2 linked regions of the Pseudovibrio sp. M1P-2-3 genome follow. The protein of the gene in region 1 interacts with the protein of each later gene in a pairwise test. Links are inferred from orthologs where the notes say so. Each region holds a gene or a part of one and is shown on either strand. Other genes may lie near its edges. The genes, in order: topA and P6574_RS00330.

Region 1 (10,175 bases):
AGAGGCCGGCTTCCTCATAGGTTTCACGAATAGCAGCCATTGCAAATGCGCGTACACGGGCAGCTGTAGGAGAGTTTTTGGGATGCTTGGCCAGCTTTTCTTCCACTTTGGGGTCATAGGGGGTGAGCGGTTGGATTCGCGAATCACTCGTATCCACCCTGCCACCAGGGAAAACAAACTTCCCGGGCATGAATTTGTGACCCATATGACGCTTTCCCATTAGGACATGGGGTTCACCCGTATTCCGTCGATCGAGAATGAGCAGGGTAGCAGCATCTTGTGGACGCAGGGCTTTGCGGTTTGGCGAAGAATTGTCGGCTGCGATATCTTTGGGACTGTTGTGCTTCATTTATCGTCTTACTGGTAGTGCGCAGATGAGCCTGACACGTACTCATCTTCCTCATTAAAGCTGGCATCAAAGCCATACATGCGCAGAGCCCACTGTAACCCGACCATTGCGCCCTTGATGGGGCGTAACAGGGCCAGTGCCATAATTATTGTCAAGGGGATCCAGAGAGCCATATGTAGCCAAATGGGCGGGAACCAGGACATCTCTACGGAAAGGGCCATGCCCACCACAATATGCCCAACGATAAAAATGGTGAAATAAGGCGGAGCATCATCGGCGCGGTGATGAAACAGCTCCTCACCGCATTTGGAGCATTCAGGGGATACCGTGAGATATCCCTTGAACATTTTACCAGAGCCGCACGCGGGACACTTGCACAGGCCCCCCCTGATCATAGCTGGGCTAATTTCTCGGGCTGGCGGTGTCATGCGATCGCTTGTGCTGCTCATTTGCTCTACCGTTTCTTGCGGGACTTTGATTTCCTCAGTCCCTGAGGTTTATCACCTCTCCTCGATCTTTTGGAGCGCGTAGGACTTGCAATTTTTCCTAGCGCATCTCCTCTGTCTTTGCCCTTGGTAAGCATTTCAAAGCGCAGAGCACCAGCAAAAGGCGCTGCCTCCGCTAGCCGCACATCGACAGAATCACCCAGTTGGAACGTTTCTCCGGTAGCTCGTCCAACCAAGGCGTGGGCTGATTCTTCGTATGCGTAATAATCCTTACCAATGGTTGAGGCAGGAATAAACCCATCAGCACCAGTATCGTTAAGGCGTACAAACAGTCCGGACTTGGTTACACCGGCAATACGTCCGGCAAACTCAGCGCCAATTCTATCGCAAAGCCAAAGGGCTATGAGGCGGTCGATAGTCTCGCGCTCCGCCAGCATGGCGCGACGTTCTGCCGCAGATATTTCTCCTGCAATTGCTTCCAGATTCTCTTCAAATCCATAGGGAAGGCCGTCATCGCCAAAGCCACACGCTGAAATCAGAGCTCTATGAACGATCAGGTCAGCGTAGCGGCGAATAGGGGACGTGAAGTGCGCGTACCGGCGTAGGTTCAGGCCAAAATGGCCGATATTCTCCGGATGGTACTCTGCTTGTGCTTGTGAGCGTAGCACCACTTCATTAACCATGGTTTCATTGGCAGTGTCCTTGACAGTTTCAAGGATATTATTGAAAACCGAGGCTCTCAACCCGCCCTGATGTGGCAGCTTTATGGAGAGGTTGGCCAGAAAGTCCCGCAGGGTTTTCAGCTTTTCCGGTGTAGATGCATCGTGCACGCGGTAAAGCAGGGCGGTCTTCTTCTTCTCCAGCGTTTCCGCGGCTGCCACATTGGCCTGAATCATAAACTCTTCAATGAGTTTATGAGCATCCAGCCGCTCCGGCACAATTACCCGATCAACGGTGCCGTCGTCTTTCAATTTAATTTTGCGCTCTGGAATATTCAGCTCCAGTGGGCCGCGCTTGTTCCGCCCGCGCTTGAGGACTTCATAGGCAGCCCAAAGTGGCTTGAGAACGCCTTCCAGAAGTACCTCTGTTTTTTCATCAGTTACCCCTTCGATAGCCTTTTGTGCCTGCTGGTAAGAAAGCTTGGCAGCAGAGCGCATGATGATACGGTGGAACGTGTGGGAGCGCTTTTTTCCGTCAGAGCCGAACACCATGCGCACAGCCATGGAAGGCCTGTCTTCTTTTTCACGCAAGGAGCACAGGTTGTTGGAAATCTGCTCGGGCAGCATGGGGATGACGCGGTCCGGGAAATAGACGGAATTTCCGCGTAGTACGGCTTCCTTGTCCATTGCGCTACCCGGCCTCACATAGGCTGCCACATCGGCAATGGCCACATAAACCACATGGCCGCCAACGTTCTCTGGGTCATCATCAGCTTCCGCAAACACCGCATCGTCATGGTCCTTGGCGTCCGCCGGATCAATGGTCAGCAGCGGTATGTCACGCCAGTCCTCCCGCTTTCCAACGGTTACAGGCTTGGCGTTTTCAGATTCTGCCAGAACAGCCTCTGGAAAGTCCTTTGGAATATTATGGGAGAACAGGGCAATTTCAGAAACGGCCTTTTCCGAGTTCATGGAGCCGATTCGCTCAACGATCTTGGCACGCGCTGTGTTAAAGCGGCCGCTTTTGGAAACTTCGGCGCGAACCAGATCCCCGTCTGCCGCATCCATCATCTCAAGCGGATTGACATCCACCTCGTTCTGCTTGCGGTCAACAGGCTCCAGATGAGCGGCCTTTGTTTCCGGATCTATTCGCAAAATTCCGACAATGGCACCGGACTGTTTATCCAGTCTGCGGATCACACGCGCCGTACGGTTAGCTTCTTCCCCCGGATCCTGATCGGCAAGTTTAATGAGGACGCGATCGCCCAGTCCCGCTGGAATTTTCTCTTTCCCGCGTATCTTGGAGGGTAAGATCAAAATCTTTGGCGCGGGGCCAAATTCATTATCCCAGCTCACGGGCTGGGCAATCATTTCCCCATCACGGCTGCGCTGGTTGATGGTGGCAACAAATACGGAAGGAAGGTCGCCCGGGCGCATCATTGCCTTGCGGCTACCGGCAATAAGTCCTTCGGAAATCAGGTCTTTCAGCATCTGCTTCAGGGCGATGCGGGCGGAGCCTTTAATTCCAAAGTGTCTGGAAATTTCTCTTTTTCCGGCATTTCCCGGATTTTGGGAGATAAATGCAAGGATTTCATCGCGGGAGGGCAGTTTTGCCTCTCCCTTGCTTTTCGGCATAGCGAGCTTTTTTCGGCTCAAAGTCTCTCTCGGTGCAGCCATAAGCTGCTTCTATGGCCATCAAGGCCGGGTTAAACTAGCTGACCGTTGCTTTCTTGGAGTTTACAAGGGCAACAGCATCGTCAAAGGAAACTGTTTTTGGGTCCGTACCTTTTGGCAGGGAGATAAAGGTTTTATCCCATTTCAGGCGAATACCAAGGCGGCCGCTATCCCGCAGGCTCATGTGCCCGCCCTCCGGGTGATCCCCGAAGTCCTTAAGTGCTTCCTTGGAAGCACTCTTGGCTTTAGCGGATGATTTCTTGGCGGTGGCCTTTTTAGGAGCTGCCTTCTTCTTTCCGCCTTTGGAGGCTGCTTTCGCATTCACCAGTTCAATGGCCTGCTCCAGTGTCACGGTTTCAGGCTCGTTTCCTTTGGGAAGCGTGGCATTGACTTTTTCCCACTTCACATAGGGGCCGTAACGTCCGGCGTAAACGCCAATTGCGCCGCCGTCCGGGTGGTCTCCCAGCTCTTTGAGAGGCTTGGCAGCAGCGCGTCTTCCGCCGCCTTTGGCCCTCTTTTCGGCCAACAGGGAAACTGCACGGTTGATGCCCACTGAAAAGACTTCTTCTGGATTTTCCAGATTGGCATAGGTGCCATCGTGAAGAACGAAAGGTCCATAGCGGCCAAGCCCTGCGGAAATGGGCTTCTGGTCTTCAGGGTGCAGGCCCACTTCGCGTGGCAGGGATAAAAGCTGTAGCGCTTTTTCAAAAGTCAGCTCGGATGCCTGCCAGCCACGGGGTAGGGAAGAACGCTTGGGCTTTGCTTCCTCGCCCAGTTGCACATAGGGACCAAAGCGACCAGTGCGCATAGAAACCTCAAGACCGGTTTCAGGGTCAACTCCTAGAACTTGCGGTCCATCACTTACTGCAGCAGCTTCACCTTCGCTGCCCGATGTGAGTTGACGGGTATAATCACAGTGCGGTGGGTCCTCATTCGGAATTTTACCGCTGTTCTTGTCTTTGTTGTAGTTGGAACAGCCAACAAAGGCACCGTAACGGCTCACTTTCAGGGAAAGGCGACCTGTTTCGCATTTAGGGCATTTGCGCGGGTCAGATCCGTCTTCCTTATCAGGGAATACATGAGCACGCAGAATATCGTTAAGAGCGTCAAGCACTTCCGTGTTGGAACGTTTGACGACTTCACTGCAAATTTCGTTGAATGGTTCCCAGAAAAGGCGCAAAACTTCCTTCCATTCCAGTTCACCCGCAGAAATTTTATCCAGCTGATCCTCAAGGGATGCGGTAAAGTCATACTCCACATAGCGATCAAAGAAGCCTTCGAGGAAAGCTGTCACCAAGCGGCCTTTGTCTTGCGGGATCAGGCGCTTTTTGTCCAGATCCACATACTCGCGGTCCCGCAGGGTCTGCAAAGTCGCCGCATAGGTGGAAGGTCGGCCAATTCCCAGCTCTTCCATCTTCTTAACCAGAGTTGCCTCGGTAAAGCGGGGAGGGGGCTCGGTGAAATGCTGATTGGCTTCAATGCCCTTGCGCCCCAGCTTATCGCCTTGACTCATGGCTGGAAGGCGTTTGCTCTCTTCGTCGTCCTCGTCATCCCTGCCTTCTTGGTAAAGAGCAAGGAAGCCATCGAAGCGTATGACAGAACCGGATGCACGAAGAGCCGCCTTATCACCGCCGTTCAGGGCGTCAATGTCGATGGTGGTGCGCTCTAAAACCGCTGAGGCCATCTGGGAGGCAATGGTTCGTTTCCAGATCAGCTCATAAAGGCGGGCTTCATCAGGATCGAGGAACTTGGCCATATCTTTGGGATGGCGTGTCAAATCTGTCGGACGAATCGCCTCGTGCGCTTCTTGGGCGTTCTTGGCTTTGGAAGAATAAAAACGGGGTTTCTCTGGTACATATTCATCACCAAAGCGCTTGCCGATGACAGAGCGGCAGCTGTGAATGGCTTCTTGTGCAATCTGCACCCCATCCGTACGCATATAGGTAATCAGGCCGGTTGTTTCACCGCCCAGATTGGCGCCTTCATAAAGCTTTTGCGCAATCTGCATGGTGCGTGCGGCGGCAAAGCCACATTTACGCGAGGCTTCCTGCTGCAAGGTAGACGTGGTGAACGGTGCGTACGGGTTACGCTTTTGCGGTTTGGATTCAACGCTTGCAACCGAGAAGGAGGCCACCTCCAGCATGGTTTTCAGCTTTAGGGCTTCCGCTTCCGAATTAATATCCAGACGGCCAAATTTCTTGCCATTGAAGGCTGTCAGTCGTGCCTGTACTCCCGCTTCCGACGGAGTGGTCAGGTTTGCAAGAATAGACCAGTATTCTTGAGAGATAAACTTTTCAATTTCGCCTTCCCGCTCGCACACAAGGCGCAGGGCAACCGATTGAACGCGGCCTGCGGAACGGGCCCCGGGCAATTTGCGCCACAAAACAGGTGAAAGGGTGAAACCAACCAGATAATCCAGGGCGCGGCGGGCAAGGTATGCATCCACCAGCGGCTCGTCCAGATCTCTTGGGTTTTTCATTGCTTCCAAAATCGAGCTTTTGGTAATGGCGTTGAAAACCACGCGCTCGATCTTTTTGTCTTTCAAGAGACGGCGCTTTTTCAAAACTTCCAGCACATGCCAAGAAATGGCTTCCCCTTCGCGGTCGGGGTCGGTTGCCAGAATCACGCGGTCAGATTCTTTAACGGCGTTTGCGATGTCTGAAAGGCGCTTCTGGGACTTTGAATCTGTGGACCATGACATTTTAAAATCATCATCGGGTAACACCGAACCATCTTTGGCGGGCAAATCGCGCACATGGCCGTATGAGGCCAGAACCTTATAGTCCTTGCCAAGGTATTTGTTGATGGTTTTGGCCTTCGCCGGTGATTCCACAATAACGATATTCATCGATACCCAAACTCTCGCGAGCAACTGTCTTTGAAATTTCAAGTTCACAAACTGTGAACTCATGAGTCGATCCTTGAACATCAAGGATCACGTTGCGGCTGTCAAATGGCCTTTTCACAGGCGCAGGTCAAGAGAGGAAAATGAATTCCTGAAAAATGAAACCATTGAATTCTCAAAATCCCTAGCAATTTTGCAACCTAAACAAATGGAGGAGTCCTCTACGCATTAAGTTGAATGGAAATTACTCTGTATTTTTACGAAAAGGTATTTTTTACGAAGGGTTAATCGGATGAAACATACCACACCCCAAGAGCTTGAGAGTGACATGGAACGCAAGGCTTTTGCTGAATATTGCGGAGAAATGTGTCATGAATTGGCACAAATGGCCGACGAGAATAACTTTCCCTTTCTCTCCTATATGTTAGAGATCACGGAAAAAGAAACCGAGAACATCTGCTCTCGACCCCCTAAAATTGATCATTAAATTAATTAGTATGACATTTCCCCATTAGGGTAAACCTGCAATTCCACTAGGTTTTTTCGGGTTTCCCTTTTCTGGGGATTTAATGAAGAAGCGAGACCTGATTGCCGCGGTGGCGTTCAAGTCGCCCGGCAAGTTCAAATTCAAGAAGAATAAACTGCAGATTTTTCAATGGGATCTGTGTAAAACGATGAAGTTCGTCCAGCTCGCAAGGGGTCTGGTTCAAAGCTTGAAGAACACGTATCCGGTCATTTTCGCAGGGAGACTGTATGCTCGGGCCAGTCTCATTTGACGGGGTAAGGTGAAAACCGGGTTGCTCTGGATCCAGATCTTCACGAAGGGGCAACTGGGGGCTGGTCAACGGACCAAGCGTTTTTAATATGTCCTCGGTTTCTGTAACCAGCATGGCCCCTTGCTGAATCAGCCTGTTTGCACCTGCTGAACGGGGATCAAGAGGCGAGCCCGGCACGGCGAACACTTCCCGGTTTTGTTCAAGCGCGAAGCGCACAGTGTGTAAACTTCCAGACTTTAACGCGGCCTCTACCACAATGACGCCCAAAGAGATGCCAGAGATCAAGCGGTTGCGTCTTGGAAAGTCTCCCGCTCTTGGTTTGCGGTGGAGAGGCATTTCAGTCAAGGCGCAGCCATTGTTTGCCAGCATATCCTCATAGAGGCCTTTGTTCTCAAGGGGGTAGATGACATCTATTCCACCTGCGAAAACACCAATTGTGCCGGAATGAAGACTGGCTTGATGAGCTGCTCTATCAATTCCCCGTGCCAGACCGGAGACGATTGAATACCCTTCCTCACACAGTTCACCCGCGAGCTTTCGCGCGATTTTTTGCCCAGATAAAGAGCAGTTGCGAGCTCCAATAATAGCAATTGTCTTTTGCTCGTGGGTGACAGGGGCGCCATGAATAGTCAAAAGAGGCGGGGGGGAGTCTATGTGTATTAAGTGGGGCGGATAGTCAGCCTCTCCCATGGCCACCAGCCGGGCACCGCCAGCCTCAACCCTGTCGAGCTCTTCCTCGGCCTTTTGCTGCGGATAGGGGACATAGGATTTACGTCCCCCACGCGCGCAAACTTCAGGAAGGGCATCAAGGGCATGTCTGGCCGAGCCGTAATGGTTCAGGAGTTCGCGAAATGTCCTTGGGCCAACATTTTCACAGCGGATAAGTTGAAGCCACGCAAGTTTCTGGACCCTTGAAAGCTGGTGTCCTTTGCTTCGCGTGGCTTGGGTCATCAGCTCTTGTTCCCGATTTTACTTTCTGTTCCCTTAAGAAGTCTGCTGATATTTTCATGGTGCTTGACCCACAAAATGATGCTCATAAGCCCCATGGCCTGTCCTATCTGGGGGAGGCCAACGGCCCACAATACCAATGGTATGACCAGCGAGGTCACCAAGGCAGATAGGGAAGAGTATTTTGTGAGAAAAGCCACTAAAGCCCAAAGTACTATGAAAACCAGTCCGGCAGGCCAGTAAAACCCGAAAAGGACACCCAGATAGGTTGCCACACCCTTGCCGCCCTTAAACTTGAGCCAAACAGGGAAAAGGTGGCCGATGAATGCGCCAAAACCGGCAATAACTGCCATATCTATGCCCACATAGGCATAGGTAAGCACGACAGCAAAAGTGCCCTTGAGTGCGTCGCCAAGCAATGTGAGCGCAGCAAGGCTTTTCTTGCCTGTACGCAGCACATTGGTGGTACCAATATTTCCAGAGCCGATAGAGCGAATATCGCCCTGACCGGCTACCTTGGTAATCAGGAGACCGAACGGAATTGAACCCAGCGCGTAGCCAAAGGCCAGTGCCAGTAGATAGTAGGGCAGGTCATAGGACCAGCTGATGGGGTCCGGCACGTTTTATCTCCAATTTATTTATTAGGCCGCCAAATTATAAAGAATGCGCCCTGCAACCAGTGTTGTCAAAACCCGCCCTGTTAAAACTTCATTCTCGAACGAGCTGTTCTTTGAACGGGAGCGAATCTTTTCTTCCTCAACAATCCACGGTCTATCCGGATCGAAGACGATAATGTCGGCAGGTGCACCCTTTGCCAATCGACCGCTGGAAAGTCCCAGACGGTCCGCCGGATTGCAGGTCATTGTTGCCAAAAGCTGCATAATGGAAAGATCTCCATTGTGCACCAGTCGCAGGCCCGCACCCAACATTGTTTCCAGTCCTAACGCACCATCGGCAGATTCTGCAAAAGGATGTCTCTTTGTTTCCACATCCTGTGGGTTGTGATCGGACATAATAACGTCAATTGTGCCGTTTGCGACCGCTTCCACCATTGCCAGCCGGTCTTCCTCGCCACGCAGTGGAGGTGACATTTTATGGAAGGTCTTATAGGGACCAATGTCGTTTTCATTAAGTGTCAGGTGGTTGATGGAGATACCGGCAGTAACATTCAGCCCTTCTTGCTTGGCATTTTGGATTGCCCTTGCACTTTGCGGGCAGGAAATTATGCGAGCGTGATACTTGCCCTGCGACATGGCAACGAGGCGCATATCCCGTTCGATAGCAATGAACTCCGCCTCGCGGGGTATCCCTCCAAGCCCGAGCCATGTGGCCCTTAGTCCCGAGTTCATCACACCCGATCCGGCAAGGTCCTTGTCCTGCGCCTGATGTACCACAAGGGCGTTGAAGTCTTTTGCGTAGGTAAGTAAGCGCAGCAGAACGGAAGAATCACTCACCGGATGGGTGCCGTTGGTGAAAGCGATAGCACCGGCTTCTTGAAGAAGGCCGATCTCACTCATGTCTTTCCCTTTTAAGCCCTTGGTCAGGGCTGCCATGGGCAGAACGTGGACTATGGCCGTATCGCGGGCACGCCTTAGTACAAAATCCACAAGAGACGGATCGTCGATCACTGGTGCCGTGTCAGGGTCAATAACCATGGTGGTGACCCCGCCCGCAGCAGCAGCTTGGCTGGCACTTTCCAGCGTTTCACGGTGCTCTTCACCGGGCTCGCCAACGCTTACACCCATATCAATCAGGCCCGGAGCGGCAATCGCACCGTTACAGTCAATTGTCACAGCTCCTTCCGGAGCGCCTTGGTTATGTGCCTCACGACCTGCAGCAACGATTTTGCCTTCCGATAGAATAATCGAACCGATTGTGTCCAGTTTGGAGGCAGGGTCAATGACGCGGGCGTTTTTTAAAACCAGCGGGTTTGAGTTCTCAATCATTGCCTGTCCTTCAATTGTTGGGCATGTGGGCCGCAAGGGCTTCCAGAACCGCCATACGAATTGCAACGCCCATTTCCACTTGCTCGCGAATAAGCGACTGGGGGCCGTCTGCTATTTCGGCGGCAATCTCTACGCCGCGGTTCATGGGGCCAGGGTGCATGACGAGCGCATCCTTATTGGCATAGCTCAACTTTTCCGCATCCAGTCCATGGTAGCGGAAGTACTCGCGAGTGGAGGGAACAAAGGCGCCGCTCATGCGTTCACGTTGCAGGCGCAACATCATGACAATATCGCAGCCCTTGAGCCCTTCACGCATATCTGTGAAGACTTCCACCCCCATATTGTGAATGCCAGAGGGCATCAGGGTTGAGGGGGTAATCACACGAATGCGGGCACCCAGTTTACTCAAGAGAATCATGTTGGAACGGGCAACGCGCGAATGGCGGATGTCGCCGCAAATTGCCACGGTCAAACCGCCAATATCGCCGCGGTGACGGCGGATGGTGAGGGCATCCAGCAAGGCCTGTGTGGG
Region 2 (9,551 bases), 1.3 Mb from region 1 along the record:
CTTCTTAGGTGGATTAAAACGGTAGTCACGAGATATAATTTGGGCTTAAGGTTGTTTTGAGGAAACGTCTGATTTTAACGGATGTTGAACATATTAAAATTAATTGCGCATGATGCGCCATAGCATGGTAGGCGAAATGACAAATACTGGCGACGCCACCATCATCAAGAAGTACGCGAACAGGCGTCTTTATAACACCGGAACCAGCTCGTATGTGACGCTGGAAGATCTGGCGGTGATGGTGAAGAATGAAGAGGACTTTACTGTACATGATGCAAAAAGTGGTGAAGATATTACACGTTCTGTTTTAACTCAGATTATTTTTGATCAAGAAAATAAAGGACAGAACCTGCTGCCTATTACGTTTCTACGCCAGTTGATTCGTTTTTATGGTGATTCAATGCAAAACATGGTGCCAAGCTATCTTGAGTACACGATGTCTTCGCTTACCAAAGAACAGGACAAAATCCGCAAACAAATGTCAGATGCATTTGGGACTTCTGCGTTCGGCGTGATTGAAGAGCAGGTAAAGCGCAATGCGGAAATGTTTGACCGCGCCATGAAGATGTTTAACCCATTTGATGGGAGCGAAATGGGGGTGGGTGCTCAAACAAGGCCAGAGGAAAATGAACCAAAGCCTACGCCCTCAAGTCAGCCAGATCTTACTGATGTTCAAAAACAACTTGCAGAAATGCAGAAAAAAATAGACGCTTTAGCTCAAGCGAAGAAATAGGATGGCACAGGTTGGAGCCGACTGGTTCCAGCCCCTTTTTTCTAAATACATACTTTGGAATTCTCTCGACTTTGTGCAGTAGGTAGAAAGTCCTATGTATTAATTCGATACTAGCGTAATTTCTATTAGGAATAATTGAAATTATGTTTTACTTTGTTGAGATTCCATAGCTTTATACAAGTAAAGCTGTGGAAATTAGCGAAAAAATTGATAAGTTTTTATTTTGTAAATTTCTTCCCCTCTAATTTATCATCCTACAATTTAATGGTGGGATTTAAGTTATGACAAATAATAATAATCCGAAAACGGGTGGCACTTTTTATAGGCTCTCATTCCGTCTTCCAGCCTTGTTTCTTGTGTTCTCAGTTATCTCCAGTCTTTTGGTGGGAATTGAAGCATTCTTAATGGGAAAGGAGTTTTTCATTGAGGAAAAAAGACAGGGACTTCTACTGCTTGGGCAACTTCGCCAAGGACAGATTGAGACACAACAAACTGCGCGAATAGAAGAGATTATGCGGTTTGCTGAATCGAACACAGTTGAGCGAACAGCAACAGAACTGAAGTCGATCTACGCCAATTCGAAGGAAGAACGAGACACAATTCTCTCCCACTTTCAAAACCCCCAACTGTCACGGGAAGAGCGAATTAATCTTAGTGGCGAAGTTCAAATGAATGATGCCTTGTATTCGTGGCAGCATTCTGACCTACATAGCGATTACCTAAACGTATTTCGAGGTGGTGGCTATGCGGATTTGTTTGTCATAACAACCACTGGCGAAGTTATTTATTCGGTTACAAAAGGACCGGAGTTCTTCTCAAATATCAAAGACCAAAACTTCTCTTCGACCGACTTTGCAAATGTATTTAATCAAACCAGTAAACAACAACCCGGTGAAGTCTCTGTGTCTTTGATTAAAAACTACGGTCCAGCAGATGACGCACCTTCATACTTCATTGGGACCCCGATCTATGCAGAAAAGCATGGAGAAGATGTCTTGGAAGGGGTGCTGATGGCGCGTATGGAGAGCGTCCAGCTTAATAATATCCTGTTTGACCGATCAGGACTTGGCGCTAGCGGACAGGCTTATTTGCTTAACCCAGATGGACTACTGCTATCTCAAAAGCCACTTTTTCCTGACATCCCTGTACTCACTATTGGTCTGGAGGAAGCCCAGCTTACACAACTGTTGGTAATGAGGAATGCTGATCCTGAAGCGGATGAGTACTTCATGGAAGTTGGTGGCTTTTTGATGGTTGCTATACCTTTAATGGTAAATGGTAAGGAAGCATTTCTTGTTGTAGAGATGAAGAGCTCTGAAGCTCTTGCCGCTGTTGATAGCCTGATAAAGAACATGGCGCTCATTGCTTTGGGTATTGTTGTTGTTCTGTTCTTCTTGGGTAACTGGACGGCCAGAAAAATCAGTCGGCCTCTCAATGCTTTGGCACAAGCGATTGTGGAGGTACAAAATAAAAACTTTGATGTTGAGGTTGTTGCAGCACAGCGCAAAGATGAAATCGGCGAAATTGGGCGTGCAGTTGAAAGTTTCCGTGAAGACCTTCGCAAAGGTGACGAACTTCACCAAAGAGAAGAGGTGGAACAACTTAAGCAGGCTGAACGTACACAACGAGTTGAAATATTAAACTCAGAGTTTGATGCGAGCGTTCGCCAAATTTTAGCAACTGTTACAGATGCTGGTAATACCTTGCATACAACAGCTGCAAGTATGGCAAGCATTTCGGATCAAACCAGTATGGAAGTGCAGACTGTAAGTAGTGCTTCCGAGCAATCTCTTACCAACTTGCAAACGGTTGCAGGTGCTGCGGAAGAGCTGACGATCACTGTGCAGGAGATCGATAGCGAAGTGCAGCGCTCAGCTCAAACTTCGCAGGAAGCTGTCGACCGAGCAACAACTGCGGAAGCTTCTGTAAATGGCTTAACCGCTGCTGCGCAGCGCATTGGAGAAGTTGTTTCCATTATTAGCGATATTGCCGAGCAAACAAATCTTCTGGCGCTGAATGCAACTATTGAAGCGGCAAGAGCAGGGGATGCAGGAAAAGGATTTGCTGTTGTTGCTTCCGAAGTGAAGGGGCTGGCCAACCAGACTGGTAAAGCAACAGAAGAAATTGGAGTGCAAATCCAAAGCGTTCAGGCAGAGACACAAAAAGCAGTTGAGGCGATTAATGAAATTGCAGGTGTTATTGGGTCCATACGGGATGTGTCCACCGGTATTGCTGGAGCGATTCAAGAGCAAGTGGCAACCACAAATGAAATATCCAGTAACATCCAGCAGGTGACACAAGGCTCCTCAGAAGTGGTTGAAGCAACAAGTCGTGTTAGTGCAATTGCTCAAAATGCAGGAGAAGAGGCGGGGCAGGTCCTTTCAGCTTCCACCCAGTTGACTGAGCAGTCAGAAGCATTACGTGTTCTAGTAGAAAAATATTTGGAGAATATTCGTGCTGCATAGGCACGCCTTAAAATCGCCGAGTGTTTTCACTCGGCGATTTTAAATTTATTTTGGAAAGTCCGCTTCAGATCAACCTGCACCAGTTTCAACTTCCACTCCTCTCAGGTCTCAAAAGTGATGCACATAACGATTGGGTGCATTTGGTGGTGAAGCATCTTTTGATTGTAATGTCTGCCTGAAAACGTATCATGGGAAGAAATACCAAGATCACTTAGATTTTAAGGGGGCGAATTGACTAGAAATTTCCATTTTGCTGGCCGTTCACCCGTTTATGCCAAGAATGCCATGGCTGCATCCTCTCATCCTTTTGCGACATATGCTGCACTAGAGATTTTGAAGGAAGGGGGAAATGCGGCAGATGCAGCAATTGCAGCTGCCTCTGTACTGAGTGTGGTAGAGCCGCATATGACCGGTATTGGCGGAGACTGCTTTGCGCTTATTGCTAAACCAGATGGCACCTTACATGGTATAAATGCCTCAGGTCGCGCGGCACAAAATGCAAGTTCCGAAAAGTTGCGTATGCGAGGCTACACCGAAATAACTGCCGATTCTGTTGAGGCTATTACGGTGCCAGGTGCTCTTCGTGGTTGGGAGAAACTGTCCAATGACCATGGCAGCATGGAGTTTGGGCGCCTTTTGCAACGTGCGATTGGGTATGCCCGAGATGGGTTTCCAGTTTCCTCAAGAACTGCTTGGGATTGGAAACGTCACCATGACCTACTGCTACGTAATAAAGTAACGCGAGAAACCTACTTAATTGATGAAAGGCCACCCAAGTCTGGAGAGGTGATGGCATTTCCAGCTCTCGCCAATACTTTGGACACCCTTGCTATCAAAGGCGTAGACGCTTTTTATCATGGAAGAATAGCCGAGGAAATTGAAGAGCTTATCCAATCCGCAGGTGGAGAGATAACTGCAAATGATCTCGCCCAGATGCAAGCTACAGATGTGCTGCCGATTACAACGGAGTATAAAGGCTTAACAGTGGCTGAATTGCCACCCAATGGGCAGGGCATCATCGCACTTGTTATGCTGGAGCTCATGAAACGCTTTGATATGTCTGACCTAGATCCATTAGGGGGAGAGCGGTTTCATTTGGAAATGGAGATTGCTAAACTTGCATATTCCAGTCGTGACTATTTCTTTGCTGATCCAGATCATATGGCATTTGACGCCAAGAAACTTCTTGAAACTGAGTATATTGATAAGCTTGCGGAACGAATAAATCGCAGGAGTGTTCTGCCCCGTCTTTCCCACCAATTTCTCTCACCTTCATCCGATACGGCTTATCTTAGTGTGGTTGATAAAAACGGAATGGCTGTTTCTTTGATTAACTCACTTTATCAAGGGTTTGGGTCAGGTTTTATAACTCCACACTCCGGGGTACTGTTACATTGTCGAGGGGCATGTTTTAGCCTCGAAAAAGGTCATCCAAATGAGCTTTCCGGGGGCAAGCGACCACTACATACAATCATTCCCGCCATGGCTCTCCAGAACGGGGTTCCTGCCTTGTGTTTTGGCGTCATGGGAGGAGGCTATCAACCCTGTGGCCATGCGCATGTTCTTGCTAATCTCTTGGAGTATGGGATGGACATACAAGAATCCATAGATTTACCGAGAATGTTTATCGACGAAAAAACGTTAGCGTTACAAGCTGAGGAGGGTATTCCTTTAAAAACAATAGAATACCTTGAAGGATTGGGGCATACCGTGAATCGGGTTCAAGTGCCATTGGGAGGCGGCCAGGGAATATTGATTAATCAAGACACGTGTGTTTTGACTGGTGGCTCCGACCCTCGCAAAGACGGGTTTGCATTGGGCTATTAGAGTTTCTGAATTGTTGCTTTGGGGCCCTCTACTGTCAAAGTGACACCGTTTTCTGTAAAATTTCTATCTAAAACAGTCAGGCAGAGACCTGCAATTTTCCGCTCAAGTTCGGCACTTTTTGCAAAGCTCGCGGTGACTGTCTTGGTGATGATGGGATACCAAGGATGAAGCTCTGCTCCAGATATAACCAAATTGGCCGCGCCTGAGTAAGCTCTGGCAAGCCCTCCTGTTCCTAGTTTGGTCCCGCCAAAATAGCGTGTAATAATGACACCGCAATTCACCAACTTTGCGCCGATCATCGTTTTAAGCGTAGGCATTCCAGAAGTTCCTGCCGGTTCTCCATCATCCTTACCACTTTCAACGATGCGCCCGTCTTCGAGAACGTTGCGGAAGGCGGTTACGTGGTGGTTTGCCTTTCGGTGCTCTTCACGAAGCTGATTGAGACGCTCATCAAAGCTTTCATAGGGAATAAGGGTCGCAAGGAAGCGGGACTTTTTTTCTTCCAGTTCCGCTGTCCACTCTCTGGAGACCGTAAAAAGATCGGCCATAGGTTAACCTTGTGGTGTTTTGAAATGTTTGGAGAGCTTTAGTGCCTGCCCTTGGTAATTCGAACCGATTCTTTCGCCATATAGTGTGGCCGGCTTTTCGGCCATATTTTCATAAACGAGGCGCCCCACAGTTTGCCCATGCCCAACGAGGAAAGGAACTTCATGGGAGCGTACTTCAAGAACAGCTCTGGAACCTGAGCCACCAACTGTTGAGTGCCCAAATCCTGGATCAAAGAAGCCTGCATAGTGGACACGGAATTCACCAACCAATGGATCAAAAGGAACCATTTCTGCCGCATACATGGGTGGAATGTGAACCGCCTCCTGCGAAACCAGAATATAGAATTCATTGGGGTCCAAAATTATGGAAGCATCCCCACGGTTATAAATCGGCTCCCAGAAGTCGAGAGGGTCGTGTGCCGATTGAACGTCTACATCAATGACGCCAGTATGGCGTTTTGCGCGATAACCTATAAGGCTGCCTTTGCCTTCTCCTTTGAGATCTATGGAAAGCTGTACTCCACCGCCAATTACTTCATTTCCGCCAGACATCAAGGTATGGTCTTTATGGATCTGGTGTAAATCACTGTCGGAAATCAGAGCGTCCCCATTGCGAAAACGAATTTGCGATAGGCGTGAACCACTACGGACGAGAACAGGGAACGTGCGCGGTGAAATTTCCGCATATAGCGCACCTTGATAACCCTCCTGTACGCGGTCAAATTCACGGCCACCATCTGTAATCACGCGGGTGAAGACATCAATACGCCCCGTGGAACTCTTTGGGTTGGTCGTTGCAGATAGACTTTCGGGCAAGTTAAGTAATTCTTGCAACTGGACAATGTAAACGCAGCCTGTTTCCAGAACAGCCCCTTGGGAGAGGTCAATTTCGTGGAGAACAAGGCCTTCCATTTTTTCTTGAACGCTTGCGTCAGGGCCAGGTAAAAAACTGGCTCGAACGCGCCAGGCTTTTGAACCAAGGCGCAGGTCCAAGCTAGCCGGTTGGATTTGATCGGCATCAGGAGCTTTGTCTGCTTTGATTGCTCCATCTGCGAACATGCCTTTGATGGCTCTAGCTGGAAGAATTCCGCCCATAATGTATCCGATTGCCCCGTTGGAAGTTTAAAAATTATTGGAACTGCCAGATTCATGAATCTGCACATTAACTAGTTTCTGTGATTATAGGAGAATTGAGATTAAGCCAAGCGGCTTTGCGGATAGCTCAGATTGACGCAGTGCATTATTTGCAATAAATCTTGATATGGAGATTCGTGGTGATTTGGGCCGGCCGGCTTGCTACCACGTTAAAAACTAGCTAAAGGGCCGGGTTCTTGTAAAGACCCTGGCATAAACTGGCCGGGGTTTTATGTTTTGTAGGAGGGTGTTAGGCCGACTACAGGAAACAGGCAGGAACAGGCACTATGACAACAGAAAAAAAAGAAAACTGGAGACTGGCAACCAAGTTGGTACATGCTGGGACAACTCGATCCAGCTTTGGTGAAACGTCTGAAGCACTTTATCTGACTCAAGGCTATGTTTACGACAGTGCAGAAGGAGCAGAGGCACGCTTTCTTGGAGAGCAAGAAGGCTATGTATACTCTCGATATGCAAACCCCACGGTTTCTATGTTCGAACAGCGCATGTGTGAGCTTGAAGGTGCCGAAGCTGCGCGGGCGACAGCATCAGGTATGGCCGCAGTAAACTCTGCAATTATGGCTTGTGTTCGGGCTGGAGACCATTTTGTTGCACCTAAAGCTCTGTTCGGTTCCTGTCGCTATATCATCGAGCAGCTTTTGCCACGCTTTGGAGTAGAATCTACTCTTATTGATGGAAGCGATCTTGAGCAATGGAAGGCCGCAATTCGGCCAAATACCAAAGCCGCTTTTCTAGAGAGTCCCACAAACCCGACTCTGGAAGTGGTGGACATTCAGGCTGTTGCCGAGATGGTTCATGCTGTAGGAGGCCGTCTTATTGTCGATAACGTGTTTGCAACCGCCATGTGGCAAAAGCCGCTACAGTTGGGTGCAGATGTCGTCATATACTCGGCAACAAAGCATATTGATGGTCAGGGTCGCTGTTTGGGTGGTGTGGTGCTTTCAGACAAGAAGTGGATCGAGGAAGAGTTCCATGACATGTTTAAGCACACCGGGCCGTCAATGAGTCCGTTTAATGCATGGGTGCTCCTTAAGGGATTGGAAACATTACCGCTTCGCGTTGAGAAACAGACCGTATCAGCTGCAAAGATCGCCGATCTTCTTGCGGAGCACTCTGCTGTTGAGCGCGTTATTTACCCCGGACGGTCCGACCATCCTCAAGCTGATATTGTTCGAAAACAGATGGCAGCTGGGTCTACAATGGTTGCCTTTGATATTCGAGGGGGGAAAGAGGCAGCATTTCAATTCTCTAATGCACTGAATATTATCCACCTCTCCAATAACCTTGGGGATGCTAAGAGCCTGATTACCCATCCCGCAACGACAACACACCAGAGCGTTGCGGAAGAAGCCCGCCTTGAGTTGGGAATTTCCGCTAATACTCTGCGTTTGTCTGTCGGTTTGGAAGATACAGAAGACTTGCTTGCTGACGTCGCTCAGGCTCTCGCAGAGTTATAATTCCAGTATAAAAGATAAATGAGGGCGCTTTGTGCGCCCTTTTTAACTACATGGTTTCCCAAACCAGTTCTTCACTTAATCCAATAGCAGCAAGTTCAGGCGCCCTGTCTTTCCGCTCCTGCGGATCATCCAAATAGAACTCGTCCAGTTGTGGCGGCCTGGTACTTGTCCCAGACAGCATGGCATGTATTTGACCGCGGTGGTGTATCTGGTGTTGAAGCAAATGCATGAGTACACGATCGAAACGCTCAAACTGACTACTCTTGGCGCGTTTGATCTCTACTGTACTCAGGAGCGTTTCTGAAGAGGCCTCACGACAGATTGTGATTAACCGTTGGTCAGCCTTCTTCTGTGCTTCCATGAGCTTGGGAAGCTTCTTAAATGGAATTTCAGGTTCAAAAGCCGTAAAGCCGATACTCTCTCCCTCCAGAGCACTGATGTAGTACCAGTCTACCGTCAGGATGTGGTTGAGTGTTTCAATAATAGTTGGAAAAAAGTTTTGCCTTTCCTCTTCAAGATCAAAGGGTGATAGCTCACCGCAGATTTTAAGAAGTCGATGGTTTGCCCAAGCGTTGTTGTAGGCTTGTATAGCGAAATAATTGATCGGCGACATTATCTGGCCCCTTTTCCTATTGGTGGTCTTAACCCCAAAATATATATGCGAAGTTTTTATTAACTATAGGTTCAGAACCTTTGGTGGCAACGAGGGGGAAGGTGAACGCGAAACTGCCTGTAACAGGCAATATTTTTTGGCTTTAAAACGAAAAAGTAACAAATATTTCGCGGAAATTTGGTCGCAGTAAAAGTACCTATTTCGTAGGAACTCTACTTAATACAGAGGGTGGGGAGTGGTGAGTATATCTATACAACTAATAAAAAAATTATATTTTACAATGTTTTAGCCTCTTATTGTCCTGAAATATTAAAGAATACAAATGGTTAAGCGCTACTTTGTTGCAGTGACAGCAAGTCGCATAAAGTAGATGTGCGTACGTATAAATAATTATAGACCATCTGACAGGTGCATCTTATACATCTTTCATACGCCGTCGGACAAATTAACTCGATCTCGAAGTAGGTCCGGGACGTGACAACAAAATGCAGTTTTTCGAAACGGGCACGGCGTCGTCTTTTGGCGGATCACCACTCGACCAAATAGATCCTGATGCGGCTGGTTAATATGACCAGCTACGCGCCACTGCACGGAGTAATTCCGTGTAAGTGTAAGGTACGCGGTGTGCGTTTCGAACTCGTATGACGGAGTTCATTATGACAACAAAAGCGATCCGCGGTACTTACCTTACATTTACTGGTGATCCGTTCCGCTCTTCTCTAGAAGAAGTGATGAAGGTTGAGAGTGACGGTA

What was found.
Region 2: the proteins of topA (region 1) and P6574_RS00330 interact in binary tests that used the Escherichia coli proteins (3 or more experiments, as listed by UniProt). The link is inferred for Pseudovibrio sp. M1P-2-3 from one-to-one orthologs.

What each region holds. Positions count from the first base shown.
Region 1 is NZ_JARRCW010000001.1:1,367,949-1,378,123, forward strand. What follows is about bases 2,966-6,361. They hold topA (type I DNA topoisomerase), read right to left. Parts: upstream 5,977-6,361; coding sequence 3,166-5,976; downstream 2,966-3,165. Other genes in these bases: rnr (ribonuclease R), read right to left, coding at 2,966-3,131; P6574_RS06235 (hypothetical protein), read left to right, coding at 6,266-6,361. In the rest of the region: P6574_RS06215 (NUDIX hydrolase), read right to left, coding at 1-349; P6574_RS06220 (DUF983 domain-containing protein), read right to left, coding at 358-798; more of rnr, read right to left, coding at 804-2,965; more of P6574_RS06235, read left to right, coding at 6,362-6,460; DNA-processing protein DprA, read right to left, coding at 6,540-7,700; glycerol-3-phosphate 1-O-acyltransferase PlsY, read right to left, coding at 7,700-8,317; P6574_RS06250 (dihydroorotase), read right to left, coding at 8,339-9,643; P6574_RS06255 (aspartate carbamoyltransferase catalytic subunit), read right to left, coding at 9,654-10,175. UniProt on the Escherichia coli protein: Releases the supercoiling and torsional tension of DNA, which is introduced during the DNA replication and transcription, by transiently cleaving and rejoining one strand of the DNA duplex.
Region 2 is NZ_JARRCW010000001.1:68,973-78,523, forward strand. Bases 3,798-6,569 are described here. They hold P6574_RS00330 (YigZ family protein), read right to left. Parts: upstream 5,574-6,569; coding sequence 5,022-5,573; downstream 3,798-5,021. Other genes in these bases: ggt (gamma-glutamyltransferase), read left to right, coding at 3,798-5,025; P6574_RS00335 (2'-deoxycytidine 5'-triphosphate deaminase), read right to left, coding at 5,577-6,569. Outside these bases: polyhydroxyalkanoate synthesis repressor PhaR, read left to right, coding at 137-733; P6574_RS00320 (methyl-accepting chemotaxis protein), read left to right, coding at 1,015-3,198; more of ggt, read left to right, coding at 3,430-3,797; more of P6574_RS00335, read right to left, coding at 6,570-6,668; P6574_RS00340 (O-succinylhomoserine sulfhydrylase), read left to right, coding at 6,995-8,185; P6574_RS00345 (DinB family protein), read right to left, coding at 8,232-8,798; guaD (guanine deaminase), read left to right, coding at 9,455-9,551.